DNA from 3 places in the Peptostreptococcus equinus genome. Region 1 is predicted to be linked to each of the others. Evidence: a T-box and tRNA genes for the amino acid it is inferred to sense, from the RefSeq annotation. Region 1 holds a T-box; the other regions hold tRNA genes.
What was found. The T-box of region 1 lies ahead of alaS (alanine--tRNA ligase). A T-box ahead of a tRNA ligase gene usually reads a tRNA of that ligase, here a tRNA-Ala.
Positions count from the first base shown of each region.

Region 2: it has a tRNA-Ala gene. The T-box ahead of alaS (alanine--tRNA ligase) is inferred to sense a tRNA for this amino acid. The anticodon was not compared.
Region 3: it has a tRNA-Ala gene. The T-box ahead of alaS (alanine--tRNA ligase) is inferred to sense a tRNA for this amino acid. The anticodon was not compared.

Region 1 is NZ_CP114052.1:1,080,127-1,091,042, reverse strand. It holds gene topA (type I DNA topoisomerase) at 1-1,586, shown strand, start outside; gene O0R46_RS05440 (sulfurtransferase) at 1,769-3,193, shown strand; gene O0R46_RS05435 (hypothetical protein) at 3,214-3,666, shown strand; gene codY (GTP-sensing pleiotropic transcriptional regulator CodY) at 4,033-4,806, shown strand; gene O0R46_RS05425 (replication-associated recombination protein A) at 4,863-6,131, shown strand; gene O0R46_RS05420 (RrF2 family transcriptional regulator) at 6,225-6,686, shown strand; gene mnmA (tRNA 2-thiouridine(34) synthase MnmA) at 6,789-7,844, shown strand; T-box leader at 7,951-8,165, shown strand; gene alaS (alanine--tRNA ligase) at 8,213-10,849, shown strand.
Region 2 is NZ_CP114052.1:117,935-128,850, forward strand. It holds gene lysS (lysine--tRNA ligase) at 1-1,767, shown strand, start outside; gene O0R46_RS00705 (NAD-dependent protein deacylase) at 1,917-2,657, shown strand; gene O0R46_RS00710 (ferric reductase-like transmembrane domain-containing protein) at 2,929-3,645, shown strand; gene O0R46_RS00715 (FMN-binding protein) at 3,660-4,058, shown strand; gene O0R46_RS00720 (FMN-binding protein) at 4,126-5,064, shown strand; gene O0R46_RS00725 (cell wall-binding repeat-containing protein) at 5,097-5,288, shown strand; gene O0R46_RS00730 (pyridoxal phosphate-dependent aminotransferase) at 5,464-6,651, opposite strand; rRNA gene O0R46_RS00735 (16S ribosomal RNA) at 7,234-8,748, shown strand; tRNA gene O0R46_RS00740 (tRNA-Ala) at 8,819-8,894, shown strand; rRNA gene O0R46_RS00745 (23S ribosomal RNA) at 9,040-10,916, shown strand, end outside.
Region 3 is NZ_CP114052.1:46,846-57,761, forward strand. It holds gene O0R46_RS00400 (sugar ABC transporter ATP-binding protein) at 1-1,107, shown strand, start outside; gene O0R46_RS00405 (ABC transporter permease) at 1,109-2,056, shown strand; gene O0R46_RS00410 (D-ribose ABC transporter substrate-binding protein) at 2,079-3,038, shown strand; gene pepT (peptidase T) at 3,132-4,364, opposite strand; tRNA gene O0R46_RS00420 (tRNA-Arg) at 4,495-4,568, shown strand; gene O0R46_RS00425 (hypothetical protein) at 4,592-4,993, shown strand; gene O0R46_RS00430 (hypothetical protein) at 5,885-6,022, shown strand; gene O0R46_RS00435 (YciI family protein) at 6,182-6,469, opposite strand; tRNA gene O0R46_RS00440 (tRNA-Arg) at 6,751-6,824, shown strand; gene O0R46_RS00445 (heavy-metal-associated domain-containing protein) at 6,883-7,143, shown strand; rRNA gene O0R46_RS00450 (16S ribosomal RNA) at 7,486-9,000, shown strand; tRNA gene O0R46_RS00455 (tRNA-Ala) at 9,071-9,146, shown strand; rRNA gene O0R46_RS00460 (23S ribosomal RNA) at 9,292-10,916, shown strand, end outside.

The DNA.
Region 1 (10,916 bases):
TTCAGTCAGTAGCTACTAAAATAGTACTTGACCGTGAAAGAGAAATAGAAGAATTTATACCAGTAGAATATTGGACATTAGATTTAACCTCAAAGATTAAGTCAAAAGAAATAGAATTTTCTTTCTATGGAAAAGATAAAAAGATTGATATTAATGATGAAGAACATGTGAATAAAATAATTGAATCTATAAAAAATAAAGAACTAGAAGTAATTAATATAGATTCGAAAACAAGAAGAAGAAGTCCTGTAAAGCCATTCACTACTTCTATGTTACAGCAAGAGGCTGTGAATAGACTTGGATTTACTACTAAAAAAGCTATGAAAATAGCTCAAGAACTATATGAAGGTGTAGATGTTGGTAAAGAAGGAACTTTGGGATTAATTTCCTATATTAGAACAGATTCACAAAGAATATCTGATGAGGCCAAGAGTGCTGCTAAAAACTTTATAGTCGATAGATTTGGAGAAAATTATTATCAAGAAGGTAAAGTAAAGGACGTAGTAAAGAAGAAAGGGTCACAAGATGCTCATGAGGCAATCAGACCAACTTCTGTATTTAGGACTCCAGATTCTATAGCTCAAAATCTTACAAAAGACCAATATAAGCTTTATAATCTTATTTGGAAGAGATTTGTAGCCAGTCAAATGCAAGATGCTGTATACGAATCTATTTCTATAGAAGCAAAAATTGGAGATTATATATTTAAAGCTACGGGATCAAAACAAATATTTGATGGATATACAAGAGTATATGATTATTTTGATAGAGAAGATAAGATACTTCCAAGTATAAAAGTAGGTGAAAAATTAAAGGTAGAGCAAATTTTACCAGAACAACATTTTACAAAACCACCTGCAAGATACACAGAAGCCAGCTTGGTAAAAACTCTTGAAGAATTAGGTATAGGTAGACCATCTACATATGCACCTACAATTGGAACTATAGTGGCTAGAGGCTATGTTGAAAAAGAAGGTGCCAGCATAAAACCAACGGAACTTGGAAAAATAGTAACTGAAATTCTTGAAGAAAATTTTGAGATGCTTACAGATATAGACTATACTGCTCAATTAGAGGCTAAACTTGATGAGGTAGCTGATGGAGAGATAACATGGAAAAAAGTTATAAAAGATGCTTATACTCCTTTAGAGTCATCTATAAAAGAAGCTATTGAAAATATAGAAAAGATCAATATGGATGAAGAAACAGATGAAATATGTGAATTATGTGGTGATCACATGGTAATAAAACATGGTCGATTTGGTAAATTCATGGCTTGTAAAAACTATCCTGAATGCAAAAATACAAAGCCTATTGTAGAAAAAATAGGTGTAAAATGTCCTAAATGCCATGAAGGTGATATAATTCTTAGAAAATCTAAAAGGGGAAGAGTTTTCTATGGATGTAGTAATTATCCTGAATGTGACTTTGTAGAATGGAATAAACCAACTGATAAGATATGTAATGAGTGTGGATCATATATGATCGAGAAAGCAAGCAAAAAAGAAACAAAATTGATTTGTTCTAACAAAGATTGCATTACAAATACAAAAACTACAATAAAAAATAAAAAGGAAAAAGAATAATAATTATTAAGAAAATATTATAAAATTTATTTTCATATTAAGAGACTTTTCTTTATCTAATAAAAAACAGAATTATAGATAGTATCTATAATTCTATTTTTATTTATAGAAATAACAAATAAAAAATTTCTTTTAGAAAATGTTATAATTATTAGTGAAATTCTAAAAAATTGGAGGTAAGTATGAAGATTAAAAGTAAAGCAAGTATTGTTATGAGTGCACTTATGATTATGTCATCATTAACAGCTTGTACAACAAAACAAGAAACAAAAGATCAATCATCTTCTAATGTTAAAATAGAAGTTGCGAAGACTGTAGATGTAGAAAATGCATTAAAGGATAAAAATTCAATTGTACTAGATGCAAGATCTAATGATGCATACAATGGCTGGAAAGAAGATGGGGTAAAAATAGGTGGACATATAAAAGGAGCTAAGGATTTTTCTGCTAGATGGCTTAAGGCAGACTATGATGAAAAAGAAAATCTAGAAAAATACTCTAGAGATAAAGTACTAAGCGATGCAATAAAGAATAAAGAATTAAGTAAAGATAAATCTATAATCGTTTACGATACAAATGGTAAGGATGCCAAAGAAGTTGCCAATTTCCTAGCTAAAAAGGGTATGGATAAAATAAAAACTTATGATGCTAATGAATGGGTAAACTCAAATAAGCCTATGGAATCATATAAAAATTATGCTTTATTAGTTTCTCCCAATATTGTAAAATCAATAGTTGATGGTAAAACTCCAGAAAGTTTTACAGATATAAAAAATGTTAAAATTGTAGATGTAAGATGGGGAGACAATAAAGAATCTGGATACTTAGATGGTCATATACCTACAGCAATACACATTAATACTGATTCATTTGAACCTCCAAAGAAAAATAAAGATGGCGATGATGAGTGGAAATTAGCAGATGATAAGACTCTAGAAAAACTATTAGTAGATAATGGTATTACAGCAAATGATACCATTATTGCCACTAGTCCAGAACCAATGGCAGCTTCAAGATTTGCTGTTATATGTAAATATATGGGAGTAAAAGATGTTAGAGTAATGAATGGTGGTATAGTAGGATGGACTTCACAAGGTTACAAATTAGATAAGAAAGAAGAAAAAGCGAAAAAGGCTGATTCTTTTAGAATAACTGTACCAGCTAATCCTGATGTAATTGATACATTATCAGAAATAAAATCAATAATGGATAATAAGGTACAACATCCTGATTTCCAGCTAATAGATAATCGTACTATAGGAGAATTTAATGGAGAAGTTACTGGATATTCTTATCATAAGAAAAAGGGTAGAATCCCAGGGGCAATATTTGGGCATGCTGGTATCAAAAATTCAAGTTCAATGTATTATTATAGGAATATAGATAAGACAATGAGAAATCAAGAAGAAATAGAAGCATTATGGAAAAAAGATGGAATAGACTCTAACAAGCATATGTCATTCTTCTGTGGTAGTGGATGGAGAGCTGCTGAAATTTTATGGTATGCTAACGTTATGGGCCATGAAAATGCATCATTATTTAGTGATGGATGGATTGGTTGGTCAAATGCAGGATATAAGATTGAAACTGGAGCACCAAAGAAGTAGAAAGAAAGTGTGGTTAAATAATGCTTGATAAAGCAAAAAAGATATTTTTCTTTATAATATTTATAATTCAGTTATTTATATATGCAGGAGTATTTTACTTAGAAAAATTAACACATTCAAGTGCTGGAGTAAATCACCATTTGTATTATCAAAAAACACAATACATGAATGGAATATTCAAAGATATGAATTTAATGATCTTGTCAGTATTTATTTTAATAATAATAGTCTTACTTATAATACAGATTATTAAAATCAAAAAAGGCAAAAATAAGTACTTGTTAATTTCATCAATAATAGCTTTGTTGTGGTCGGTAAATCTAGAGATAATATTTTTTTCAAAAACAGCTAAAGAAGCTTTAAATTATCCGTATTTGCTGATGGTTTTAATAATAATAGTATTTTTATCAATTATAAACATTATAAATACTAGAACTATAAAAAATATAAAAAATATAAATAATAATATATAAAAATATAATAAAATAAAAAATAAAAAATTTAAAAAATTTAAAGAAATAAAATGTAATCTAAGGCCTAACAGTTTTTAAGTTGTTAGGCTTTTTTATATTATTTTACAAGTATTTTTTAAAATTAAACAATATTTGCAAAAAAAATAAAAATTAAACAAATCATTGCAATTTTTTTGAATTAGTAGTAATATGGATAAGGTTATAAAATATATTGTATACTTGTCAGTAAAATTGTGAAAATTTTAAAAATGGTTAAAAATTGTTGAATTTTTTAAAATAATATGATAATATTTATTATGAAATATTATTTGAATAGAAAATAAATTGTAAAAATTCAAAATATACAGTTAAATTAAGGAGGAAAAAATGACTAGTGAATTACTAAAAAATACTAGACGAATTAATAAAACTCTTCAGTCAACTACGGGCACATCAGTGTCATTTGACCAGCTATCTAGTGTGCTAGGAGAAGTTCTTAACTCTAATGTATACGTTGTAAGAGTGAAGGGGAAAGTATTAGGTTACCATTTAGTAAAACCAGAAGATAGTTCTATAGAAGTAGATGAAGAAAATAAATCAATGAGATTTCCAAAGGAATATACAGAAAATGTATTAATGATTTATGAAACTAAAGAAAATTTAACATCAGATGAAATATTGAAATATTTTCCAAGTGAAAACGAAAGAGCAGATAAATTTACTACTGTAGTTCCAATTTTGGGTAGTGGAGAGAGATTAGGTACACTAGTACTATCAAGATATGACCATGCATTTACTGATGAAGACTTAGTAGTTGCCGAGTATTCTGCTACAGTAATAGGGCTTGAAATTTTAAGAGCTATCAGTGAAGAAATGGAAGAAGAAATGAGAAAAAAAGCTGTAGTACAGATGGCTATAGGAACTCTTTCATATTCAGAATTAGAAGCAATAGAGCATATATTCAATGAACTAGACGGTACCGAAGGTCTATTAGTTGCTAGTAAAATAGCGGATAAGGTTGGAATTACTCGTTCTGTAATTGTAAATGCACTAAGAAAATTTGAAAGTGCAGGTGTAATAGAATCTAGATCCCTAGGTATGAAAGGTACTCATATCAAGATATTAAACGACAAATTGTTAGAAGAGCTAGATAAACAATAATAATTGAGTAATTTTAAGGACTGCTATGCAGTCCTTATTTTTTGAGAGGAGCAGATATGCCATTAGCTGATAAATACAGACCAAAAACAATTGATGATATAGTGGGACAGAGACACTTGATTGGCCAAAATAAAGTATTATCTAATATGATAAATAAAAATTTTTTACCTAATCTTATTTTTTTTGGACCTCCAGGTTTAGGAAAAACAACAGTTGCAGAAATTCTATCAAAGGAATCTAATAAGACTTTTTTTAAAATAAATGCGTCTAATTCATCTACAGAAGAAATTAAAAAAGTGATAAAGCAAATAGGAAAATTAGGAAATGAAAATGGTATATTACTGTATATAGATGAAATTCAGTCTTTTAATAAAAAGCAGCAGCAATCTATACTTGAGTTTATTGAAACTGGAGAAATAACTTTAATAGCAAGTACCACAGAAAATCCATATCATTATATATACAAGGCCATACTAAGTCGTTCTATTGTAATGGAATTTAAACTACTTAGTAAAGATGATATTAAATCAGGTCTAGAAAATATAATAAGGAAATATAATATAGAATCTCTTTCAAAAGTTGTATGTAAGGAAAATGCACTTGATAAGATTTCATTTTCTTCAGGAGGGGATATGAGATCAGCTATAAATACGCTAGAGCTTGCTATAAATTCTTCAAACCTAGATGAAGATGGAAGATTAATAATTGATGATGAACTAATATTAAATTTAAATATATCGACTGCATATAATTTTGATACAGACGGAGATGTACATTATAATTTACTCAGTGCACTTCAGAAATCTATTAGAGGTTCTGATCCTGATGCAGCTGTATATTATTTGGCTATGCTAATAAAAGGAGGAGATTTGATTTCCATTTGTAGGAGGTTATTGATTATAGCTAGCGAAGATATTGGAATGGCGTACCCAAATGCTATTGTAGTGGTAAAGGCATGTGTTGATTCTGCTATGCAAGTTGGTTTTCCTGAAGCTAGAATACCTTTAGCACAAGCTGCTATATTACTTGCGACTTCCCCAAAATCTAATTCATCTTATATGGCTATAGGGTCAGCGCTTAGTGACATAGATAATGACATGGCTGATGATATTCCAGATATATTAAAAGACTCACACTATTCAGGTGCTAAAAAACTTTCACATGGTTTAGGATATCTATATCCACATAACTATGAAAATCATTATATAAAACAGACTTATCTGCCTGAAAATATGAAAAATAAAATATACTATGAACCACAGGACAACAAATTTGAAAGGCAAGTTAAAGAATATTTTAAAAAAATTGGTGCCTATAAAAAATAATATTGACTTTTTTACTAGGATATAATATTATATTTTTAAGGGTTAAATCATAGTATTTTACTAGGAATTAACTTTTTATAGTGAGGTGATTAAATGAAACTATCGACAAAAGGTAAATATGGTCTGAAAGCTATGTTTGAATTGGCTATTAGCTCAGAAAATAAGCCAGTTTCATTAAAACACATAGCAAAACAACAGAATATTTCAGATCAGTATCTAGAACAGATTTTTTCCATGTTGAAAAAAGCCAAGCTTGTAAAAAGTATTAGAGGTGCACAAGGTGGCTATCTTTTAGCAAAAGAAGCATCTAAAATTACTGTAGCTGACATATTGAAAGTATTAGAAGGTAATATGGCCTTTACCGAATGTTTGCTAGATGAAGATTTATGTGAAAATTCTAATGTTTGTTCTACGAAATATGTATGGGCAAGAATAAAAAATGCAATAGAAGAAGTTACAATGTCCATATCATTACAGGATATGGTAGACGATTACGAGTCAAATTTTGAATATAGGGAAGATGACATAAGTAAATTAATGAATAAGGTAAAATAGTTCTCAATTAAATATATATTATCATTACAGGGGAGAGCGAAGAGCTCTTTTTTGTTTTAATAGGAAATATAATGGTTGTTTTAAAAGAAAGTGAAGGTAAAAATGAAAATAGAAAATAATAGAGTGTTATTAGGTATGAGTGGTGGAGTAGATAGTTCAGTAGCTGCGTATCTGTTAAAAAAGCAAGGTTATGATGTAGTTGGTGTACATATGAAACTTTGGGATTCGGGTGACAATAAGCATATTAATGATGCAAAGAAAGTCTGTGATAGTTTAGGAATAGAATTTCATGTAGTTGATTTGCAAAATGAATTTAAGAACAAGGTAATAAAAAATTTTGTTAGAGAGTATGAAATGGGGAGGACTCCAAATCCATGTGTATTCTGCAATAAAAATATTAAATTTGGAGACTTGTTTAAAAAAGCAGATGAATTAAATTGTAAATACATATCAACTGGCCACTATGCTCTATGTCTAAAAAATGAAGAAACAGGTAGATATGAAATTCATAGAGCAGATAATGATCACAAGGATCAAACTTATGTATTATATAATTTGACACAGGATAAATTAGCCAGAACTTTATTTCCAATAGGGCACTATGATAAGCCTAGAATTAGGGAGATTGCCAAAGAAATAGGCCTGGAAGTTCATAATAAGCCAGATAGTCAGGATATTTGTTTTATACCAGATCAAGATTATGAAAGATTTCTAAGAGAGAAAACCAATATAAAATCTGATAAAGGACATTTTGTTGATAGTGAAGGTAATGACTTAGGCGAGCACAAGGGAATAATTTCTTATACCATCGGTCAAAGAAAGGGCTTAGGGGTTACTTTTGGAAAGCCAAAGTATGTAATAGACATAAATGGCAAAGATAATACAATAGTGCTTGGAGATAATGAGGATTTATTCAAAAATGAATTAGAAGCTTCTAATGTAAATTTTATACCTTTTTCAATAGATGAAGTAAAAGATAAAATAGTTTATGATGCAAAAATTAGATATTCTGCAAAACCAGCAAGAGTTACGATTACAAATCTTGGAGATGATAAAATAAATGTAGTATTTGACGAACCGCAAAGAGCTATTACAAAGGGACAGAGTATAGTATTTTATGATGGAGATATACTTGTAGGAGGTGGAATAATAGAGTAATTCTAAATATTTCACTATATTAAGCTTAGTAGAGTCTAAAATATGGTAAAATTAACTTGTATTATTTTTATTATTAATGTAAAATTGTATTATATTTAATAATTATATAAATGTTATGAAGGGAAATAGTAATATGCCAAGGTTGTAAAGAGAGAGATTGATGGTGTGAATATCTCCAATACAGTATATGAAGCAGTCCTGGAACAGCTTTGCTGAAATAAATAGTAGGCTTAGACGTGAATCTGCGTTAAAGACAAATGAGATATGTGATATAAATCATATAATCAGGGTGGTACCGCGAATATTTTGCTCGCCCCTGTATTTTTACAGGAGCGAGTTTTTTTATTACAAAAATGGAGGAATTATATATGGAAAAAATGGGTTTAAATGAAATTAGAAGCAATTTCACTGAATTTTTCAAGTCAAAGGAACATTATATTGCAAAGTCGCACTCACTTGTGCCAAGTAATGATAAGTCACTTTTATTGATAAATTCAGGTATGGCACCTTTAAAAAATTATTTTTCAGGGGTTGAAACACCTCCTAAAAATAGAATGTCAACTGTTCAAAAATGTATTAGAACAGGTGATATAGAAAATGTAGGCGTTACAGCAAGACATGCTACTTTTTTTGAAATGATGGGAAATTTTTCATTTGGAGATTATTTTAAAAAAGAAGCTATAAGTTGGGCGTGGGAATTTATAACTGAATGGTTAAAAATACCTGAAGATAAATTGTGGGTTACTGTATATGAAACTGATGACGAAGCATTCGATTTATGGAAAAATCATATAGGTTTTGATGAAAATAAAATAGTAAGATTAGGAAAAGATGATAATTTCTGGGAAATTGGACTTGGACCTTGTGGACCCTGTTCAGAAATATACTTTGATAAAGGCGAAAAGTATGGTTGCGGATGTGAAGATTGCAAGCCAGGTTGTGATTGTGATAGATTCTTAGAATTTTGGAATCTAGTATTTACTCAATTTGATAAAAAAGAAGATGGATCCTATGGAGATCTTGAAAATAAAAATATAGATACTGGAATGGGTCTTGAACGTATTGCATGTATTATGCAGGATGTTGACACTATATTTGAAGTTGATACTATACATTCAATACTAGAAAAGATAAGCTCAATAGCGGGTAAAACTTATGGACAAAACTCAAAAGATGATAAGTCAATTAGAATAATCACAGACCATATTAGATCAGTAAGTTTTATGGTTGCGGATGGTATATTACCTTCAAATGAAGGTAGAGGATATGTTCTTAGAAGGCTTCTAAGAAGAGCTGCTAGACATGGAAAATTACTTGGTATAAAAGGTGAATTCTTAAATTCTTTAGTAGATGTGGTATTAACAACTAGTGGAGATGCTTACCCTGAACTAAAAGAAAAAGAATCCTATATTAAGAAAGTTATAGGTATAGAAGAAGAAAAATTCTTTGAAACTTTAGAACAAGGGCTTGAAATCTTAAAATCTTATACAAAAGAATTAGAAGGTACTGGAAATAAGACAATAAGTGGAGAACAAGCCTTTAAACTTTATGACACTTATGGTTTCCCTCTAGATTTGACTAAAGAAATACTTGAAGATGAGAATTTAAGTCTTGATGAAGAAGGTTTTGAAAAAGAAATGGAAGCTCAAAAAGAAAGAGCACGATCTGCTAGAGGCAATATGGAAGATGAAGCTTGGAAAGAAGATCCTCTAACATCATTGGAGGATGCAAAGTCTGAATTTGATGGTTATGAAGAACTTTCTAAAAGAGCAAAGATAAAGGCTATAATTTCTGAAGGCCAAATAGTGATGTCAATAGCTGAAGGAAAAGAAGCTGAAATAGTAATGGATAATACTACATTTTATCCAAATGGCGGAGGTCAAGTAGGTGATAAGGGGCAAATAAAATCATTAACAGGTCTATTTAATGTAACAGATACCCTTAAGGGTGCAGGTGGTAGTATCAAGCATAAAGGTATAGTTGTTAGAGGTTCTTTGGCTGTTGGGGAAGATGTGAAAACAAATGTAAATGAAGAACTTAGAATGAGTGCAGCAAGGAATCATTCAGCTACTCACTTACTACATAAAGCTCTAAAAACTGTTTTAGGTGAACATGTAAATCAAGCGGGTTCTTTAGTAGATCCTGACAGGCTAAGATTTGATTTTACACATTTTGAAGCTATTACAAAAGAAGAATTAGCTCAAATAGAATTTTTAGTTAACTCATATGTATTCAAAGCTATGCCTATTACAGCAAGTGTAATGTCAATAAAAGATGCTAAAGAAATGGGTGCTATGGCTCTATTTGGTGAAAAGTATGGAGATCAAGTTAGGGTAATAAAAATGGGAGATACATCTATAGAACTTTGTGGTGGTACTCATCTTACTAATACTTCTCAAGTAGGTTTATTCAAGATAATATCTGAAGGTGGAATAGCTGCAGGTGTACGTAGAATAGAAGCTATAACTGGTATTGCTACATATAAGTATATACTAGATAAAGATAAATTAGTTGAAAATATAGCAGTAGCATTGAAGACAAGAGAAGTTAATCTTGAAAACAGAATTAATACATTGTTGGAAGATACGAAGGCTATAGAAAAAGAGCTACATAATATAAAGACTCAATTATCATTGCAAAATGCTGATTCAGTACTTGATTCTGCAATACAAGTAAAAGGATTAAATCTAATTACAAATAAATACGAAGGTATGGATCTGGATACCCTTAGAGAAACAGCTGATAAGTTAAGAGATAAAAAAGAAAATTCAGTAATAGTGTTGGCAAATGTGATAGATGGAAAGATAAACATAGTAGTAACAGCAAGTAAAGAAGCTATTGATATGGGTGCTCATGCAGGTAATATAGTAAGAGAAGTTGCTAAGATTGCTGGTGGAAAGGGCGGAGGTAGACCAAATATGGCTCAAGCAGGTGCAAGCGATGTTGATAAGTTAGATGATGCATTAAACGAAGCTTCTAAAATATTAGAATCCCAAATAAAATAAGTAAATAAAATTAAGTATATTAAGGGCTCATATGAGCCCTTAACTTTTTTCTAAAAACTTGCGATTT
Region 2 (10,916 bases), 960 kb from region 1:
AATAACTATGATAAGCTAGAAGGAAAACATGTTTGTATAGCTGGCCGTATAATGACAAAGAGAATAATGGGTAAGGCAGCATTTGCTCATATTCAAGACCAGAATGGTAAAATACAAGTTTATATCAAAAGAGATGATATAGGAACTGATGACTATAAGTTATTCAAGACTTATGATATGGGAGATATAGTAGGAATAGAAGGATTTGTTTTCAAGACAAAGACTGAAGAAGTTTCTGTTCACGCTGAAAAGGTGACCCTATTATCAAAGTCATTACAGGTATTACCAGAAAAATATCATGGATTAAAAGATGTTGATTTAAGATATAGACAAAGATATGTGGATTTAATAGTAAATCCAGAAGTAAAAGAAGCATTCCTTACTAGAACAAAGGCGTTAAAGGCCCTTAGATCTTATTTAGATGATAGAGGATTTTTGGAAGTTGAAACTCCTATTCTAAATACTATTGCTGGGGGAGCTAATGCAAGACCTTTTATTACACACCATAATACTCTTGGAATTCCAATGTATTTAAGAATCGCCAATGAATTATATTTAAAGAGACTAATAGTTGGTGGATTTGATAAGGTTTATGAAATGGGTAGAATGTTCAGAAATGAAGGAATGGACATGAAGCACAATCCAGAATATACAGCCATAGAATTATATCAGGCTTACGCTGACTATAAGGATATGATGGAAATTACTGAAAATGTAATTTCACATATGGCAGAAGTTGCAACAGGTAGTATGAAAGTTAATTATCAGGGGACAGAGATAGACTTTACTCCTCCATGGAAGAGAATGACTATGGAAGAATGTGTAAAAGAATATGCAGGTGTTGACTTTGCAGGGATTAACACAGATGAGGAAGCTTTAGAAGTGGCTAGAGAAAAGGGAATAGAAATAACTCCTGGTATGAGAAGAGGAGAAGTAATAAATGCATTCTTTGAAGAATTTGGTGAAGATAAATTAATACAGCCAACATTCATAACTCATCACCCAGTTGAAGTGTCGCCTCTAGCGAAGAGAAATGTAGATGATCCAAGAAGAACGGATAGATTTGAAGCATTCGCAAATAAGTGGGAATTAGCAAATGCATTCTCTGAACTAAATGATCCAATTGACCAGAGAGGAAGATTTGAAGATCAGGTTAGAAAAAGAGAATTAGGTGATGATGAAGCTTGCGAAATGGATGAAGATTTCTTAAATGCACTAGAAGTAGGTCTACCTCCAACGGGTGGTCTAGGAATTGGTATAGATAGAGTAATAATGTTACTTACAAATTCTACTACTATTAGAGACGTACTATTATTCCCTACAATGAAGCCAATCGGTCATGTAGATGAAAGAGTAGAAGTTGAAGCATCAAATGAGCTAGAAGAAAAAATAGATTTTTCTAAGGTAAAGGTTGAGCCTTTATTTGAAGATATGGTAGACTTTGAAACATTTTCAAAGTCAGATTTGAGAGTTGTAAAGGTCATAGCTTGCGAAGAAGTACCAAAGAGCAAGAAGTTACTTAAGTTCACTTTAAATGATGGTTCTGGAACTCAAAGAACTATTCTAAGTGGAATAAAGGATTATTACTCAGCAGAAGAACTAGTTGGAAAGACTTTAGTTGCAATAACTAACCTGCCTCCTAGAAAAATGATGGGTATAGAATCTTGTGGTATGATAATATCAGCTGTACATAAGGAAGAAGATGAAGAAAGATTAAATCTTCTAATGTTAAGCAATAGAATACCAGCAGGAGCAAAACTTTATTAAGAGTATAAAATTAAAATAAGTAAGTTTAAAATTAGTTTTTAGTTTAAAAGTAAGGAACACAAATATGATAATTCATAAATGTGTTCTTTTTTACCGAAAATATATTAAATAGTTTATATTGAATAAAATTAAAATGGTAGGTGATAATTATGGAAGATTTGATTAAAAAATTCAGTGAATATATCGAAGAATCACATAATATAGTATTTTTCGGAGGAGCGGGAGTATCTACAGAGAGTGGCATTCCAGATTTTAGAAGCAAAGATGGTTTATATAATCAGAAAGATATTAAATTTGATAAATATCCTCCCGAATATTTACTTAGCCATACATGTCTGGTAAAAGAGCCAAAGGTATTTTTTGAATTTTATAGGCAAAAAATGGATGCAAGAAATATTCAGCCAAATGCAGCCCACTTTGCCCTTGCCGAACTGGAAAAACTTGGAAAATTAAAATCTATTATCACTCAAAATATTGATGGTTTGCATCAAAAAGCAGGAAGTAATATTGTCTATGAAATACATGGAACAACAAAAGAAAACTATTGTGATAAATGTAATAAGAAGTATCCATCAGACTATATATTTGATTCAAAGGAAAGTATACCTCAATGTGAATGTGGAGGTATTGTTCGTCCAAAAGTAACATTATATGAGGAAGGTCTTCCAGAAGATGCCGTAAGTAATGCGATATCTGCTATTAGAAAAGCGGATATGCTTATTGTTGCGGGAACTTCATTACAAGTATATCCTGCAGCATCTTATGTTCATAATTTTACTGGCAAACACTTAGTTGTTATCAACAAAGAACCAATAAACGTAAAATTAGATAATAAAAAAGATATATTTATACAGGGATCTGTAGGAGAAATTTTAAGGAATATTATTTAGCAATAAAAATATTTATATTTAATATGATGAAAGATAAATATAAGAAATATTTATTTAATTGAAAATAAGATAATTGATAATCATTAAAATGGAGATACTTAAATGTATCTTCTTTTTTTATTAAAATATTTGAAAATACTAGTTTATATTGACAAGGGAATTAAATTAAATAATATTTATTGATTGACATTATCAAATGATTATGATATTCTAATTTATGAAAATGGATATCATTCGATAAATAATTCCAGATTTAGAAAAGGGGAGATTGGTGAACATAATAATTTCTTTATTTATTGCTGTTGGATTATCTTATTTATTCAGCAATCAAATAAAAAAGTATAACAAATATATTTATATTTGGGTGGCAACACTGTCTATGATGGCAATTATACATGCTATATTAATTTTAAATTCTTATTCAATTCATTATGTGAGTGTTCTTAAGTGGTTGATGAAAGCAATAGACTCTGGAGCGATGGGCGGAGCTTTTTTTATATTGGTAATGTATATGGGAGTATTTGATATGAGGATGATATATGCTAGAAAATTAAGGACTATAAGAGCTGAACTATCAATAATTGCTTGTATAATTACTATACCACATAACATTCATTATTTATTTGCATTCATATTGAATATGAAAAATATTGTAAGTGGAAGAGATATTTCACTTTGGCTTAATTTAATGATGTTTGCATCGGGAATATTTGCTATAGGAATTATGATTCCATTATTCATTACTTCTTTTACTCTTATTAGAAAAAAGATGAATGGTAAAGCGTGGAAGAATCTGCAAGAATTTGCCTATATATTTTATGCCATGATTTTTGTGCAGATAATAATGGTTTATTTAAGTAAGCCATCTAGTTTAGCAAGAAACTTAAATCTTATTTTCTATATATTGCTTTTTAGTACTTATACAGTATTAAAATTGAAGATTATTTTGGAGAAGAGAAGAAATAGAGCTTTAGTGCAGAGTAGATGAGTTTGGGGGGTTCAGTGAGAATAAAAAAAGAGTTAATAGTTACAATTTGTGCCAGCTTGTTAATAATAATTTTAGTAAGTATAGGATCATCTATAGATAAAATAAGTACAACAGCTAGGAATAACAAAGCAGAAGAGAAGGTACATAAACAGGATAGATATGAACTAAAAAATAAAAATTGCAATGATGTGAAAAAGGATTCCTCTATTAATGATAACGTCTCAAAAAAATCTAATACACAAGCTAACATAGCTAGTTATGATGGTATATCTAAGGGATTTAAGGGAGACATTAAAGTTAGAGTAAAAGTGGATAGTGGAAAAATTTCTGATATAGAAATTTTAGAATCTAGCGACGATGAGGAATATTTTAATAATGCTAAGAATCTAATAGGAGATATCATACACAAATAATAAAAGTGAGACTAGTAATGATAGATATAAAATAGAAAATGATAAATTAAAAAAGCAAATAGCAGAATTGATAAATTATAATTCTAAAGTAGATAGGAGTAAGATAAGAGATGGCATATACGAAGGTGTCGGCTTAGGTTATGAAAATAGGCAAACAAAAGTAAAGGTTAGAATAGAAAAGCAAAAAATAACGAATATAGATATAGTTTCTACTGGTGACGATGAGCCGTTTTTCTCAAATGCAAAATCAAAAGTTATTAATAGCATAATTGAAAAAAATAGTCCTGCAGTAGATATAGTAAGCAGAGCTACCTTTAGTAGCAATGGAATTAAATCAGCAGTAAAGAATGCCTTAGAAAAAGCGAGTAATCAAACTTCAGCAGATTCTTCATACACTAATAACTTAGAAGAAAGAATAAGGAAGCTAGAAAAAGAATTACATGAAACAAAAGAAAAATTGAATAAGAAAAATGAGGAAATAAAAAAAATAGAGATTGAAAAAAACAATATTAAAACAGAAGATAATTCTACATCAAAGAATGAGTTTGTTTTACCTGAAAGCAAAAAAAATGGAACATTTATAGGTAAATCAAAGGGGCATAAGGGCAAGGACATTTTAGTTGAAGTGACGACTAAAAATGGGAAAATAGAAGAGATAAATGTAAAAGAAATATCTGATGATATGAGTTTTATTAATAAATCTATGGCCGTAAAAGATTCATTGTTAAATAATAATTATAACATGACCCTTGAAGCTTTTAGAGAGTTTGGAGATTTGAGTTATAAAATTGAGAATAAAAAAATTAATGAACTTCCAGAGTATATAAAAAGTCGAGTCAAAGAACTTAGTTATCCACTTGACACAAAAGAAACAAATCCAGTATTCACTAGTGAAATAAGCAAAATAATAAGAGAGTATTGGAAATATATTAATAATGAGAATTACATAAGAGAGATTGATGTAACTGCTTCAGCAACTAGAAGCGCAGCAGGCATAATGAACTAGTCGTAACTAGTGGTGTTAACTATGAAGATGCATTGTCAGTATCTCCTTATACTATTAAGAAAAATGCCAATCTACTGTTGGTAAATGAAACTGAAGGCTTGGACGGAATCAACAAGCATATAAAAAATATAAAGCCAAATAAAGTTACAATAATTGGTGGATATAAATCTATATCAAATAGTGTTAAAAAGAATTTAAAGAAGACTTTATTGAAAATTAAATAGTAGAATTTTCAATAACAGTAAAGATATTAGATTTTAAGTTTTTAAATTTTAATTTATAGAATAGTTTTGAATTGTGCTAGATATATAGTATTAAAAAAATAAAAAAGAATCTCTGAATAAGAGATTCTTTTTTTATATTTATTATATAATTTGAATTATAAAATGTTATAGTTAGTTATTGTTGTATGTAAGGGTTAATAAAATCTTCTAATTTATTAACCCCATCTAAAAATTCATCTTCATGGCAAGCGTAAGATATTCTTACATATTCATCTATTCCAAAGGCTTTGCCAGGTACAAGAGCGACTCTTTTTTCATTCAAAAAGTCTTCACAGAATTTTATAGAGAAACTTTCATCATAGTTGTAGTTTTTCTTAACGTTAGATAAATCAACAAAAATATAAAATGCTCCTAATGGTTTTACATAGGAAATTCCTTTAATTTTATCTAATCTATTAGTTATTATTTCATATCTTCTTTTATATGTTTCTACCATATTATCCATGTCATCTTGGCATTCCTTAAGAACCCCCAATCCAATATATTGAGCAGTAAGTGATGGATGAGAAACAACATGGCTTTGTATAGAAGACATAGCTTTTGCTATTTCAGTGTTAGAAGCCGTATAGCCAAGTCTAATACCAGTCATAGCTGCACACTTAGCAAATCCGTTAACAGTAATAGTGATATCTTTTATCTCGGGGCTAAGAGATGCTACGGAAATAAAGCTATTATCAAAATGAATTTTTTCGTAAATTTCATCAGCCATAATATAAATATTATTTTCTATGCAAACCTTAGCTATTTCTACTAGTTCATCTTTTGTATATACAGCTCCTGTTGGGTTAGAAGGGTTTGTAAGAATTAGCAATTTGGAATTTTCATTTATAGAAGCTAGAAGATCCTCCTTTGTTAGTTTGAAATCATGTTCTTTTTTAGTTTTTATTTCTCTAGGAATGGCATTTGTAACTTTTACCATTTCAGAATAACTTACCCAATAAGGTAATGGAAGTAGAACTTCATCGCCAGGGTCTGTAATGGCAAGTAAAATATTAGTAATAGAATTTTTAGCACCACTAGATAGAACAATTTGGTCAGGAGTGTATTCTATATTATTTTCTTTAGATAACTTTTTGCAAATTTCTTCTCTTAATTCGGTTATACCAGAGACTAAATCATATTTTGTTTTATTATCATCTAATGATTTTTTACCATATTCTTTTGCTTTTTCTGGAACATTAAAGTCAGGCTCTCCTATGCTTAAATTAATTATATTATTACCTTGAGCTTTAAGTTCTTTTACCTTTGAACTAATACCTACCGTAACGGAAGGTGTTATATTTTTTAAACGATTTGATAGCATATTTCCTCCTTAATTATATAAAAATACTAAATACTAAATACTAAATGAATTAATATATATCTAAATGAATTAATGTATATCTAAGTAAGTTTATATATTTATATTATTATACTGTTGTATATAATTTTACCACAAAAGACGAATTTTAAAATCTAAAAACTATAAAAAAACTACAAAAAAAATAAAAATCCGAACAAAAAAAACGTAATTTATAAAAATGTGTACAATAAATAAAAAAGTTTAAAAAAAATAAAAATAATATTGACTTTGGATTATTATGGTGGTATAGTATTACTTGTCCTTAAGAAATGAAAGAAAATAAAAAAAGGACTTAAAGAAAAAAGATAAAATAAATTTGCTAAAAAAATTGACAAATTTAAATATCTTTGCTATAATATAAAAGCTGTTAATACAGCATAAATGAACTTTGAAAATTGAACAGCAGGTTAATTCAATAAGCTTTAAATAGCAAATTGATTAATCGTTTAAACTTGATAAGACAATAGTTTTTCAAGATTTAAACCACAAACAAACCAAGCCAGATATTTTAGAGATAACAATAGTCTGAGCACAGAACAAATTTTTTATGAGAGTTTGATCCTGGCTCAGGATGAACGCTGGCGGCGTGCCTAACACATGCAAGTCGAGCGCGACTTATTGATGCTTGCATCTTTAAGTTGAGCGGCGGACGGGTGAGTAACGCGTGGGTAACCTGCCCTATACACATGGATAACATACTGAAAAGTTTACTAATACATGATAATGTACATTTATGGCATCGTAGATGTATCAAAGTGTTAGCGGTATAGGATGGACCCGCGTCTGATTAGCTAGTTGGTGAGATAACAGCCCACCAAGGCAACGATCAGTAGCCGACCTGAGAGGGTGATCGGCCACATTGGAACTGAGACACGGTCCAAACTCCTACGGGAGGCAGCAGTGGGGAATATTGCACAATGGGCGAAAGCCTGATGCAGCAACGCCGCGTGAACGATGAAGGTCTTCGGATCGTAAAGTTCTGTTGCAGGGGAAGATAATGACGGTACCCTGTGAGGAAGCCCCGGCTAACTACGTGCCAGCAGCCGCGGTAATACGTAGGGGGCTAGCGTTATCCGGATTTACTGGGCGTAAAGGGTGCGTAGGTGGTCTTTCAAGTCAGTGGTTAAAGCCTACGGCTCAACCGTAGTCAGCCTCTGAAACTGGAAGACTTGAGTGCAGGAGAGGAAAGTGGAATTCCCAGTGTAGCGGTGAAATGCGTAGATATTGGGAGGAACACCAGTAGCGAAGGCGGCTTTCTGGACTGCAACTGACACTGAGGCACGAAAGCGTGGGTAGCAAACAGGATTAGATACCCTGGTAGTCCACGCCGTAAACGATGAGTACTAGGTGTCGGGGGTTACCCCCCTCGGTGCCGCAGCTAACGCATTAAGTACTCCGCCTGGGGAGTACGCACGCAAGTGTGAAACTCAAAGGAATTGACGGGGACCCGCACAAGTAGCGGAGCATGTGGTTTAATTCGAAGCAACGCGAAGAACCTTACCTAAGCTTGACATCCTTTAGACCGGTGTTTAATCACACCTTCCCTTCGGGGCTAAAGTGACAGGTGGTGCATGGTTGTCGTCAGCTCGTGTCGTGAGATGTTGGGTTAAGTCCCGCAACGAGCGCAACCCTTGTCTTTAGTTGCCAGCATTTAGTTGGGCACTCTAGAGAGACTGCCAGGGATAACCTGGAGGAAGGTGGGGATGACGTCAAATCATCATGCCCCTTATGCTTAGGGCTACACACGTGCTACAATGGGTGGTACAGAGGGTTGCCAAACCGTGAGGTGGAGCTAATCCCTTAAAGCCATTCTCAGTTCGGATTGTAGGCTGAAACTCGCCTACATGAAGCTGGAGTTACTAGTAATCGCAGATCAGAATGCTGCGGTGAATGCGTTCCCGGGTCTTGTACACACCGCCCGTCACACCATGGGAGTCGGAAACACCCGAAGCCGATTATCCAACCGTAAGGAGGAAATCGTCGAAGGTGGAGTCGATAACTGGGGTGAAGTCGTAACAAGGTAGCCGTATCGGAAGGTGCGGCTGGATCACCTCCTTTCTAAGGAGAATTACCTGCTGTTCAATTTTGAAGGTTCATTTTGAATCTTTAAAATTTAAAAAAATGTTATGGGGGTGTAGCTCAGTTGGGAGAGCACTTGCCTTGCAAGCAAGGGGTCAGGAGTTCGACTCTCCTCATCTCCACCATTTGTACCTTGAAAACTGAATATATTGTGATATACAATGACATCTAATAAAATGATAGTAATCTATCCAAGAGAAAACTTGTAAAAACACCAATTATTCTTAACAAGACGTAAGTCTTAAATTTAGAAAAATCTCAATAATAACTGGTCAAGTTATTAAGGGTGTAGGGCGGATGCCTTGGCACTAGGAGCCGATGAAAGACGTGATAAGCTGCGATAAGCTTTGGGGAGTGGCACATACACTTTGATCCAAAGATTTCTGAATGAGGAAACTCACTTGAAGTAATGTTCAAGTATCCCTAGATGAATACATAGTCTATGGAGGGGAACTCAGGGAACTGAAACATCTAAGTACCTGAAGGAAGAGAAAGAAATTCGATTCCGTAAGTAGCGGCGAGCGAACGCGGAAGAGCCCAAACCAAGTTAGTTTACTAATTTGGGGTTGCGGACATGTCACAAAGGAGAGGTATTGTGAGTAGAACAGTTCTGGAAAGTTCGACCACAGAGGGTAATAGTCCCGTAAACAAAGCAAGAAGACTCCGACATGATCCAGAGTACCACGAGACACGTGAAACCTTGTGGGAAGCAGGTGGGACCATCCACCAAGGCTAAATACTACCTAGTGACCGATAGTGAATAGTACCGTGAGGGAAAGGTGAAAAGAACCCCGGGAGGGGAGTGAAATAGAACCTGAAACCCTACACTTACAATCTGTGGGAGCGCATTATTCGCGTGACCGCGTACTTTTTGTAGAACGGGCCAACGAGTTACGTTATGTGGCAAGGTTAAGCACTTCAGGTGTGTAGCCGTAGCGAAAGCGAGTCTTAACTGGGCGAATTAGTTACATGACGTAGACCCGAAACCGGGCGACCTACCCATGAGCAGGATGAAACGAAAGTAAAATTTCGCGGAGGTCCGAACCCACGTACGTTGAAAAGTGCGGGGATGACTTGTGGGTAGCGGTGAAATTCCAATCGAGCTCGGAGATAGCTGGTTCTCCTCGAAATAGCTTTAGGGCTAGCCTTGAATGTAGAGATGTGGAGGTAGAGCACTGAATGTCCTAGGGGGTATTGCACTTACCGAAGACTATCAAACTCCGAATGCCATAATCTTTTATTCAGGAGTCAGACTGTGGGTGATAAGGTTCATAGTCGAAAGGGAAAGAGCCCAGACCGTCAGCTAAGGTCCCAAAATGTATGTTAAGTGGTAAAGGATGTGGGATTGCATAGACAACCAGGATGTTGGCTTAGAAGCAGCCATTCATTTAAAGAGTGCGTAATAGCTCACTGGTCGAGTGATCCTGCGCCGAAGATTTCCGGGGCTAAAACATACTACCGAAGCTACGGCATCAAATATGATGGGTAGAGGAGCTTCCCATGCAGGATGAAGCAGTACCGTAAGGAGCTGTGGACAGTATGGGAGAGAGAATGTTGGCATGAGTAGCGAGATGAGGGTGAGAATCCCTCAGGCCGTAAACCCAAGGTTTCCAGGGGAAGGTTCGTCCTCCCTGGGTTAGTCGGGACCTAAGCTCAGGCCGAAAGGCGTAGGCGATGGATAACAGGTTGATATTCCTGTACTACCGATAATCGTTTGAGAGATGGGATGACACAGTAGGATAAGCTGAGCACACTGTTGGTTATGTGTGTCTAAGTATTGAGGCAGATCAAATAGGCAAATCCGTTTGATTAATGCTAGGATACGAATGGGAGCGAAACTAAGTAGCGAAGCAGCTGATTTCACACTGTCGAGAAAAGTCTCTATCGAGATTAAAGGTACCCGTACCGCAAACCGACACAGGTGGGTGAGGAGAGTATCCTAAGGCCAGCGAGAGAACTGTTGTTAAGGAACTCGGCAAAATGACCCCGTAACTTAGGGATAAGGGGTGCCCCAGAAATGGGGCCGCAGAGAATTGGCCCAAGCGACTGTTTACCAAAAACATAGGTTTCTGCTAAGTCGCAAGACGATGTATAGGAGCTGACGCCTGCCCGGTGCTGGAAGGTTAAGGGGATCTGTTAGAGCAATC
Region 3 (10,916 bases), 960 kb from region 1:
AGCTTAGGAGTGAAAATTGATTTAGATAAGAAAATAAATGAACTTTCAGTAGGTCAAAGACAGCTTATAGAAATAGCTAAAATTCTTATGAAAGATGCCAAGTTTATTATAATGGATGAGCCAAGTGCATCATTAATGACAGAGGATATAGAAAGGCTTTTTAGAATAATAAAGGATCTTAGAAAAAGAGGTGTAACTATAGTATATATATCCCATAGAATGGAGGAGATATTCCAAATATGTGATGATGTAACAGTTATGAGAGATGGTATATCTGTAGATACAAAAGAAGTAAAAGATACAACTAATCATGAGATAGTAAAGAAAATGGTTGGTAGAGAATTAAATGACTTTTATCCAGAAAAAACAAGTCCTATAAAAAATATAATTTTTGAAGTAAAAAATATATCTAGAAAAGAAAAGTTCCAAAATGTAAGTTTCCAAGTTAGAGAAGGAGAAATATTAGGTTTTTCAGGTCTATTGGGTTCAGGAAGAACTGAAATAATGAGATCAATTTTTGGCATGGATAAGATAGATGAAGGTCAAATTATTCTAGAAGGTAAGGAAATAAAGATAAATGGACCTTCTGATGCCATTAAAAATGGTATAGGTTTTATCAGCGAAGATAGAAAAGATGAAGGTTTAATACTTGAACATTCTATTAGAGACAATACCATACTTCCTGTGATTGATCAATTTGCGAAAAATCATATAATAAATGACAAAGAAGTAAATAATCTAGTAGCTATGTTAAAGGATAGATTAAAGATTAAGGCAAGTTCGATGGATGATGAAGTATCATCTTTATCAGGTGGAAACCAGCAAAAAGTTGTATTAGCAAAATGGATAACTATTAGTCCAAAAGTACTGATACTTGATGAACCAACTAGAGGAGTAGATGTAGGAGCTAAGAGAGAAATATATACTTTAATAAATGAATTAGCATCAAAAGGTGTAGCTGTAATAGTTATATCTAGTGATCTTCCAGAAATAATGGGAATTAGTGATAGGATAATGGTTGTACATGAAGGTACTATAACTGGAGAGCTGACTAGACAAGAAGCTGATCAGGAAAAAATAATGACTTATGCTACAGGAGGTAAATAAGATGACAAAGGCAAAGAGTAATAAAAATAGAGATTTAAGCATATTAGGTCCTTTAGCGGCACTTGTAATAATGATGGTATTGGTTACTATATTAAATCCAAGTTTTATAAGACCTAGTAACTTAATGAACTTGCTTAGACAGGTTTCAATTAATGCATTAATAGCATTTGGTATGGCATTTGTAATATTAACAGGTGGAATAGATTTGAGCGTTGGTTCAATTTTGGCACTAACATCGGCAATTTTTGCAGGATTATTGGGAACGGGTGTTCCACCTTTTCTAGCAGTAATAATAGCATTGGCTTGTGGTGCTGTATTTGGTATGTTAAATGGTTTACTCATTACAAAAGGCAAAATGGCTCCATTTATAGCAACGTTAGCAACAATGACAATATTTAGAGGATTAACTCTTGTATATACAGGAGGTAATCCGATGACAAACTTTAGTGATGCTTTTTCATATAAGTTTATAGGGCGTGGATATGTGTTAGGTATTCCTTGGCCAGTAATTTTAATGATAATTGCATTTGTAATAGCTTTTATAATATTAAATAAGACTCCGTTCGGTAGAAAAACTTATGCAATTGGTGGAAATGAAAAAGCTTCAATAATATCAGGTATAAAAACTAATATAGTAAAGATAAAGGTCTATGCTATATCAGGTTTCTTAGCAGCTTCTGCTGGTTTAATATTAACATCAAGACTCAATTCAGCTCAGCCTACTGCGGGTACAGCTTATGAAATGGATGCAATAGCAGCCGTTGTACTTGGTGGAATTAGTATGTCTGGTGGTAAGGGTAGCATAGCTGGTGTATTGGTAGGTGCACTTATACTAGGAACTTTAAACAATGGTCTAAATATGTTGGGAGTATCAAGTTTTTATCAGCAAATAGTAAAAGGTATAGTAATATTAATTGCCGTATTAATAGATAGAAAGAGAAATAAGTAATTTTTTATAGGAGGCATATAAAATGAAAAAAAGAATATCTTTATTTTTAGCAGCTGCGCTTGTGTCTATGACAGCTCTAACAGGATGTGAAAGTAATAGATTTGTTTACTTAGAAGGAGAAAAACCTGGGGATAATACAACTAGTGTAGAGAAAAAAGATCCAAAAGATTTAAAAATAGGTTTATCACTATCAACTTTAAACAATCCATTCTTCGTTTCAGTAAAGGATGGGGCTGAAAAATTAGCTAAAGAAAAAGGATCAAAGATTATTATTTCTGATGCAAGAGATGATGCGGCTACACAGGCAAATAATATGTCAGACTTGATTCAGCAAGATGTAGATGTGATATTGGTAAATCCAGTGGACTCAAAAGCTATAGCTACTTCAGTACAGGCTGCAAACGAAGCTGGAATACCAGTAATAGCGCTTGATAGAAATTCTGAGGGTGGAAAATTACTTACACTTGTCGCATCTGATAATGTTAAGGGCGGAGAAATGGCTGCTCAATTTATGATAGATAAAGTTGGCAAGGGCTCTAATGTAGCTCAACTAGAAGGTATAGCGGGTGCATCTGCTACAAATGAAAGAGGTAAGGGATTTTTAAATCTTGCAAAAAAAGATCTTAAATTAGTGAAATCTCAAACAGCTGATTTTGATAGAGCAAAAGGTCTTACAGTTATGGAAAATATACTTCAATCTAACCCAGATATAAAGGGTGTATTTTGTCAGAATGATGAAATGGCATTGGGTGCTATAGAAGCTATATCAAATGCTGGTAAGTTAAAAGACATAACTATAGTAGGCTTTGATGGAACTGAAGGTGGAATGAAGGCTGTTCAAGAAGGAAAATTAAATGCTACAGTAGCACAGCAGCCAGATCAAATAGGGAAATTGGGTGTTCAGGCAGCCTTTGATTACTTCGCAGGCAAGAAGATACCAGAAAAAATAGCCTCTCCTCTAGTTTTAGAGCAAAAAAAGTAATTTATACAAAATATATAACTATATAAAAATTTATAAATAAAAAGCAGACGATTTGACATAACTCATCAAATTTGCCTGCTTTTTATTTATATATTACTTTATTTTATTTTCTGCATATTTTTCAGCAATTCTAACTATCAACTTAGATGCTGCTTCTAGTGCTTCTATTGCTATAAATTCATTTCTACCATGGAAGTATACTCCACCGGCGAATAAGTTAGGGCAAGGTAATCCCATAAAGGATAATTTAGATCCATCTGTACCACCTCTAATAGGTATTACATTAGGTTCTATACCTATATCTTTCATAGCATCAACCGCTATATCAACCATAAACATGTTTTGCTCTACGACCTCTCTCATGTTATAGTATTGATCTTTTATTTCAACACTTACTCTACCATTATATTTTTTAGAAACTTCTTCTATACTCTTTTGGAAGAATAATTTTCTTTCTTCAAATTTTTCTCTGTTGTGATCTCTGATTATATATTTTAATACAGTTTGTTCTGTATTACCATTTATGTCAGTAAGATGATAGAATCCTTCATAGCCTTCAGTTGATTCTGGTCTTTCAGCTATTGGAAGGGCAGACATTACATCAGCTGCTATATATTGAGAATTTATCATTTTATCTTTGGCGGATCCTGGATGAACATTTCTACCCTGAATAGTTACAGTTCCTGCTGCGGCATTGAAAGTTTCATATTCTAATTCACCCATTTCACCGCCATCCATTGTATAAGCATATTTAGCACCAAATTTCTTTACGTCAAATAAATCAGCACCTCTACCTATTTCTTCATCAGGAGTGAATCCTACCATTATGTCACCATGCTTTATTTCAGGATGTTTAGCTAGATACTCTACAGCTGTTATTATCTCAGCTATACCAGCTTTGTCATCAGCACCTAATAAAGTATTTCCATCTGTAACAATTAGTGATTGACCTTTAAATCTAGCTAGTTCAGGATAATCTTTTATTTTAGTTACTATATCTTTCTCAGCATTTAGCACTATATCTTCACCATTATAATTTTCTATTATTCTAGGTTTAACATTAGCACCAGTCATGTCTGGTGCTGTGTCCATATGTGAAATAAAACCTATAGCACCAATTCCCTCTACATTTGCAGGCAACTTAGCCATTAAATAGCAGTTGTCATCTAAACTAATATCTTCCAAGCCAATTTCTTCTAGTTCTTTTACTAATATTTTAGCTAGGTCAAACTGTTTCTGTGTAGATGGAGTTAGATCAGAGTTAGGATCTGAACAAGTATCTATTGAAACATAGTTTAAAAATCTTGATAGTACTTTTTCTCTCATAGTATCCTCCAAAATATATTTTAGTATTTAATTATATAGTAGCAATTGACAGAAACGATGTCAATAATCAATAGTAATAGGCAAAGTCATTTCACAAAAATCAAATTTTAAGGTATAATATCAGTATTGGGCGCCTATAGCTCAATTGGATAGAGCTGCAGACTTCGGATCTGTGAGTTGTGGGTTCGAGTCCTACTAGGCGCACTATATATTATTAGAGGTGGAATATGTTTGTAGTATTTAGGGATGAATTGGTCGATAGTGATGAAATAAGAAAAACAATAGAACAGGATACTTTATTTAAGGTTGAGACAGATTTAACAAAGGCCAGTAAAAGGGAAGATGTAATGGCTTTTAAGCTGTCTATAGAAACTAAAAAAATAGATGACAAAAAGAGGTTAAACTGGGAAGATGATGAATCAGTTGATTATTTCTTTGAAAAAGCAGAGTCATTAACAAGTGATTTTTTAACTATGTTTCCAAGATATACTGTGCAAGCTTCAAGAGCATATAAATGGGATGAGCTAGATGACACAGTAAAACTAGTGGTGGTAATTGCAAATATAGATATTAAATTAAAAAAACTGAAATTAGATATACTACCTAGAATGCTAAAACAAGTAGATTAGTTAGAGAATCAACGTTGATAATGAATAGATATATAATTCATAAAAAACCCATATTTTTAGGAAAAGAACAATTAAAAATCAAATAAAAAAAGAGTATAAAAAGGTTGAAATTAAATGAGAAATCATATTCATTTTCAATCTTTTTTTTATTTGATTCCTATCTAATGTCTATCTAACTTATAAAATACTTTTACCTAATGTTTATCTATTTTTTATCTAATTATAAGGTGATTTTTATCTAATGTTTGTCTTTTAGTGTGACACTTGCAATTTAAGCTTCAATAGTTACAAATAAAGGACATTAGAAAATGTTTTTCTGAAATAAAGAAAAAAATATTTTTATTTTTTAATCACATTTTATTTAATATTTTTAAAATAAAACAATAAAAATGTTATAAAATAAACAAAAAAGTTATGAAAATTTAATATAATAAAAATAAGGAGTATATGCAATTTAAGTTTCAAATACTTAACATTCAAAGGTGTTGACCTTTTATTTAAAGGTGTTATACTATAATTACAAAGATAAATAAAAACAAATTCAAAGGAGGTGTTTAAAATGACAAGACAATTCAATGAAATGACTAAAGAAAAAGAAGAAAGAATGAAGAATAACTTACTTTATAGAATAGTAATGAGTTTTGACTAAATATAAGGGGCATATTGTTATTCAGGTAAAAAAGTAAAGGTTCAAAAAGCAGAAGATCGAAGCTAAAAATGAACAATCAAAGTAAAGGTAAAAATTTGCAGGTATTTAAGTAAAGCAGGAGGAATAATTATGAATAAGGATTTTAACCAATTAGAAAAAGAAAGAGAAGAAAGAATAAAAAATAACTTGTTATATAGGATGATAATGCTATTTGATTAATAAATAGAAAGGAATTGATTTAAATGACTAAGGAATTAGTGATAGATGAAAAAAACATGAAGAATATAGAAGATTCAAGAGAATTCAACGCATATAACAGAGAAAGAGAAGAACGTCTAAAAGAGAATCTCTTAAATAGGATGGTGATGTTGTTTGATTAATCCCGCCAGTAAAATACAAAAATTTGATAGCGAGAAAATAAATATAGATGAAATAATATAAAAGGCTTATACAGACAGATTGTCTATGAGTCTTTTTTATTGTATTAAATAATAGAGTAAGGATTCAAATTTTATTAAAAAATTTATGGGATATTTTAGTTAATCAAGGATGTCTTTAAATAACGAAATATATTTTGTAGGCATAAATTCAGTAATCATGTAATCAGCAATTCCTTCTTTTAAGAAAGGATCATCTTTAATGGCTTCCTTTACGTCAACAAGGCTATCGAAATTGCATAATATTATACCGCCAGTCCTTGGATTTTTTCTACCAGAACAAATGAAGTTACCGCTATTGTAGTATTTTTCCAGATAAGTATTGTGCTCAGATAAATATTTTTCTACTATGTCGATAGATTTTTTATAAGTTAAATTTAATATAAACATATTAATTCCTTTCTTTAATACAAATAATTATTTCTAAAAGAATTAAAATAATTGAATCCCTTACAATATATATATAATTATATTATATAAATTATATCATGTCTATGTTTAAGATATTTTCAACAAGTCAATTTGCTATTTGTTTGTGATAGAATAAATAAGTTAATAGATAATTATATACTTGTGAATACGTGATGATATAAAAATGTATTTCTAATAATAGTTGTAATAAAGTAGATATTTACGATAGCTTGTGGTAGAATAGAGATAGTTCTGAACATGTCTTTGTAGCTCAGCAGGATAGAGCGTTCGCCTCCTAAGCGAAAGGTCGCTGGTTCGATTCCAGTCAGGGACACTAATCCCAGTATTTAATACTGGGATTTATATTTTAAGAATACTATGGAGGAGTTTATATGAAGAAGATTAGTATAGAAGTAGATGGTATGCAGTGCTCTATGTGTGAAAAACATGTAAATGAAGCAATAAAAGAAAAATTTTTTGTAAAAGATGTAAAGTCATCAAATACAGAAAAACTCACTACAATTATAACAGATAAAGATCTTCCAGTTGAAAAGCTTAAGAATACTATAGAAGAAGCTGGTTATTCAGTAGGATCTATAAAAGAGGAAATATATGAAAAAAAGGGTATTTTAGGTTTTTTGAAAAAAATTTAAAAAAAAATTTAAAAAAGTATTGACCAGAATTTTAATTGGTGGTATAGTATTACTTGTCCTTGAGAGAGAACAAATAAATAAAAATATCTCAAGGAAAAATAAAAACAAAAATAAATAAAAAAGTGTTGACTTTTAGATTTATTCTTGATATAATATAAAAGTCGTCACGAACGACTGAAAATGAACTTTGAAAATTGAACAGCAGGTTAATTCAATAAGCTTTAAATAGCAAATTGATTAATCGTTTAAACTTGATAAGACAATAGTTTTTCAAGATTTAAACCACAAACAAACCAAGCCAGATATTTTAGAGATAACAATAGTCTGAGCACAGAACAAATTTTTTATGAGAGTTTGATCCTGGCTCAGGATGAACGCTGGCGGCGTGCCTAACACATGCAAGTCGAGCGCGACTTATTGATGCTTGCATCTTTAAGTTGAGCGGCGGACGGGTGAGTAACGCGTGGGTAACCTGCCCTATACACATGGATAACATACTGAAAAGTTTACTAATACATGATAATGTACATTTATGGCATCGTAGATGTATCAAAGTGTTAGCGGTATAGGATGGACCCGCGTCTGATTAGCTAGTTGGTGAGATAACAGCCCACCAAGGCAACGATCAGTAGCCGACCTGAGAGGGTGATCGGCCACATTGGAACTGAGACACGGTCCAAACTCCTACGGGAGGCAGCAGTGGGGAATATTGCACAATGGGCGAAAGCCTGATGCAGCAACGCCGCGTGAACGATGAAGGTCTTCGGATCGTAAAGTTCTGTTGCAGGGGAAGATAATGACGGTACCCTGTGAGGAAGCCCCGGCTAACTACGTGCCAGCAGCCGCGGTAATACGTAGGGGGCTAGCGTTATCCGGATTTACTGGGCGTAAAGGGTGCGTAGGTGGTCTTTCAAGTCAGTGGTTAAAGCCTACGGCTCAACCGTAGTCAGCCTCTGAAACTGGAAGACTTGAGTGCAGGAGAGGAAAGTGGAATTCCCAGTGTAGCGGTGAAATGCGTAGATATTGGGAGGAACACCAGTAGCGAAGGCGGCTTTCTGGACTGCAACTGACACTGAGGCACGAAAGCGTGGGTAGCAAACAGGATTAGATACCCTGGTAGTCCACGCCGTAAACGATGAGTACTAGGTGTCGGGGGTTACCCCCCTCGGTGCCGCAGCTAACGCATTAAGTACTCCGCCTGGGGAGTACGCACGCAAGTGTGAAACTCAAAGGAATTGACGGGGACCCGCACAAGTAGCGGAGCATGTGGTTTAATTCGAAGCAACGCGAAGAACCTTACCTAAGCTTGACATCCTTTAGACCGGTGTTTAATCACACCTTCCCTTCGGGGCTAAAGTGACAGGTGGTGCATGGTTGTCGTCAGCTCGTGTCGTGAGATGTTGGGTTAAGTCCCGCAACGAGCGCAACCCTTGTCTTTAGTTGCCAGCATTTAGTTGGGCACTCTAGAGAGACTGCCAGGGATAACCTGGAGGAAGGTGGGGATGACGTCAAATCATCATGCCCCTTATGCTTAGGGCTACACACGTGCTACAATGGGTGGTACAGAGGGTTGCCAAACCGTGAGGTGGAGCTAATCCCTTAAAGCCATTCTCAGTTCGGATTGTAGGCTGAAACTCGCCTACATGAAGCTGGAGTTACTAGTAATCGCAGATCAGAATGCTGCGGTGAATGCGTTCCCGGGTCTTGTACACACCGCCCGTCACACCATGGGAGTCGGAAACACCCGAAGCCGATTATCCAACCGTAAGGAGGAAATCGTCGAAGGTGGAGTCGATAACTGGGGTGAAGTCGTAACAAGGTAGCCGTATCGGAAGGTGCGGCTGGATCACCTCCTTTCTAAGGAGAATTACCTGCTGTTCAATTTTGAAGGTTCATTTTGAATCTTTAAAATTTAAAAAAATGTTATGGGGGTGTAGCTCAGTTGGGAGAGCACTTGCCTTGCAAGCAAGGGGTCAGGAGTTCGACTCTCCTCATCTCCACCATTTGTACCTTGAAAACTGAATATATTGTGATATACAATGACATCTAATAAAATGATAGTAATCTATCCAAGAGAAAACTTGTAAAAACACCAATTATTCTTAACAAGACGTAAGTCTTAAATTTAGAAAAATCTCAATAATAACTGGTCAAGTTATTAAGGGTGTAGGGCGGATGCCTTGGCACTAGGAGCCGATGAAAGACGTGATAAGCTGCGATAAGCTTTGGGGAGTGGCACATACACTTTGATCCAAAGATTTCTGAATGAGGAAACTCACTTGAAGTAATGTTCAAGTATCCCTAGATGAATACATAGTCTATGGAGGGGAACTCAGGGAACTGAAACATCTAAGTACCTGAAGGAAGAGAAAGAAATTCGATTCCGTAAGTAGCGGCGAGCGAACGCGGAAGAGCCCAAACCAAGTTAGTTTACTAATTTGGGGTTGCGGACATGTCACAAAGGAGAGGTATTGTGAGTAGAACAGTTCTGGAAAGTTCGACCACAGAGGGTAATAGTCCCGTAAACAAAGCAAGAAGACTCCGACATGATCCAGAGTACCACGAGACACGTGAAACCTTGTGGGAAGCAGGTGGGACCATCCACCAAGGCTAAATACTACCTAGTGACCGATAGTGAATAGTACCGTGAGGGAAAGGTGAAAAGAACCCCGGGAGGGGAGTGAAATAGAACCTGAAACCCTACACTTACAATCTGTGGGAGCGCATTATTCGCGTGACCGCGTACTTTTTGTAGAACGGGCCAACGAGTTACGTTATGTGGCAAGGTTAAGCACTTCAGGTGTGTAGCCGTAGCGAAAGCGAGTCTTAACTGGGCGAATTAGTTACATGACGTAGACCCGAAACCGGGCGACCTACCCATGAGCAGGATGAAACGAAAGTAAAATTTCGCGGAGGTCCGAACCCACGTACGTTGAAAAGTGCGGGGATGACTTGTGGGTAGCGGTGAAATTCCAATCGAGCTCGGAGATAGCTGGTTCTCCTCGAAATAGCTTTAGGGCTAGCCTTGAATGTAGAGATGTGGAGGTAGAGCACTGAATGTCCTAGGGGGTATTGCACTTACCGAAGACTATCAAACTCCGAATGCCATAATCTTTTATTCAGGAGTCAGACTGTGGGTGATAAGGTTCATAGTCGAAAGGGAAAGAGCCCAGACCGTCAGCTAAGGTCCCAAAATGTATGTTAAGTGGTAAAGGATGTGGGATTGCATAGACAACCAGGATGTTGGCTTAGAAGCAGCCATTCATTTAAAGAGTGCGTAATAGCTCACTGGTCGAGTGATCCTGCGCCGAAGATTTCCGGGGCTAAAACATACTACCGAAGCTACGGCATCAAATATGATGGGTAGAGGAGCTTCCCATGCAGGATGAAGCAGTACCGTAAGGAGCTGTGGACAGTATGGGAGAGAGAATGTTGGCATGAGTAGCGAGATGAGGGTGAGAATCCCTCAGGCCGTAAACCCAAGGTTTCCAGGGGAAGGTTCGTCCTCCCTGGGTTAGTCGGGACCTAAGCTCAGGCCGAAAGGCGTAGGCGATGGATAACAGGTTGATATTCCTGTACTACCGATAATCGTTTGAGAGATGGGATGACACAGTAGGATAAGCTGAGCACACTGTTGGTTATGTGTGTCTAAGTATTGAGGCAGATCAAATAGGCAAATCCGTTTGATTAATGCTAGGATACGAATGGGAGCGAAACTAAGTAGCGAAGCAGCTGATTTCACACTGTCGAGAAAAGTCTCTATCGAGATTAAA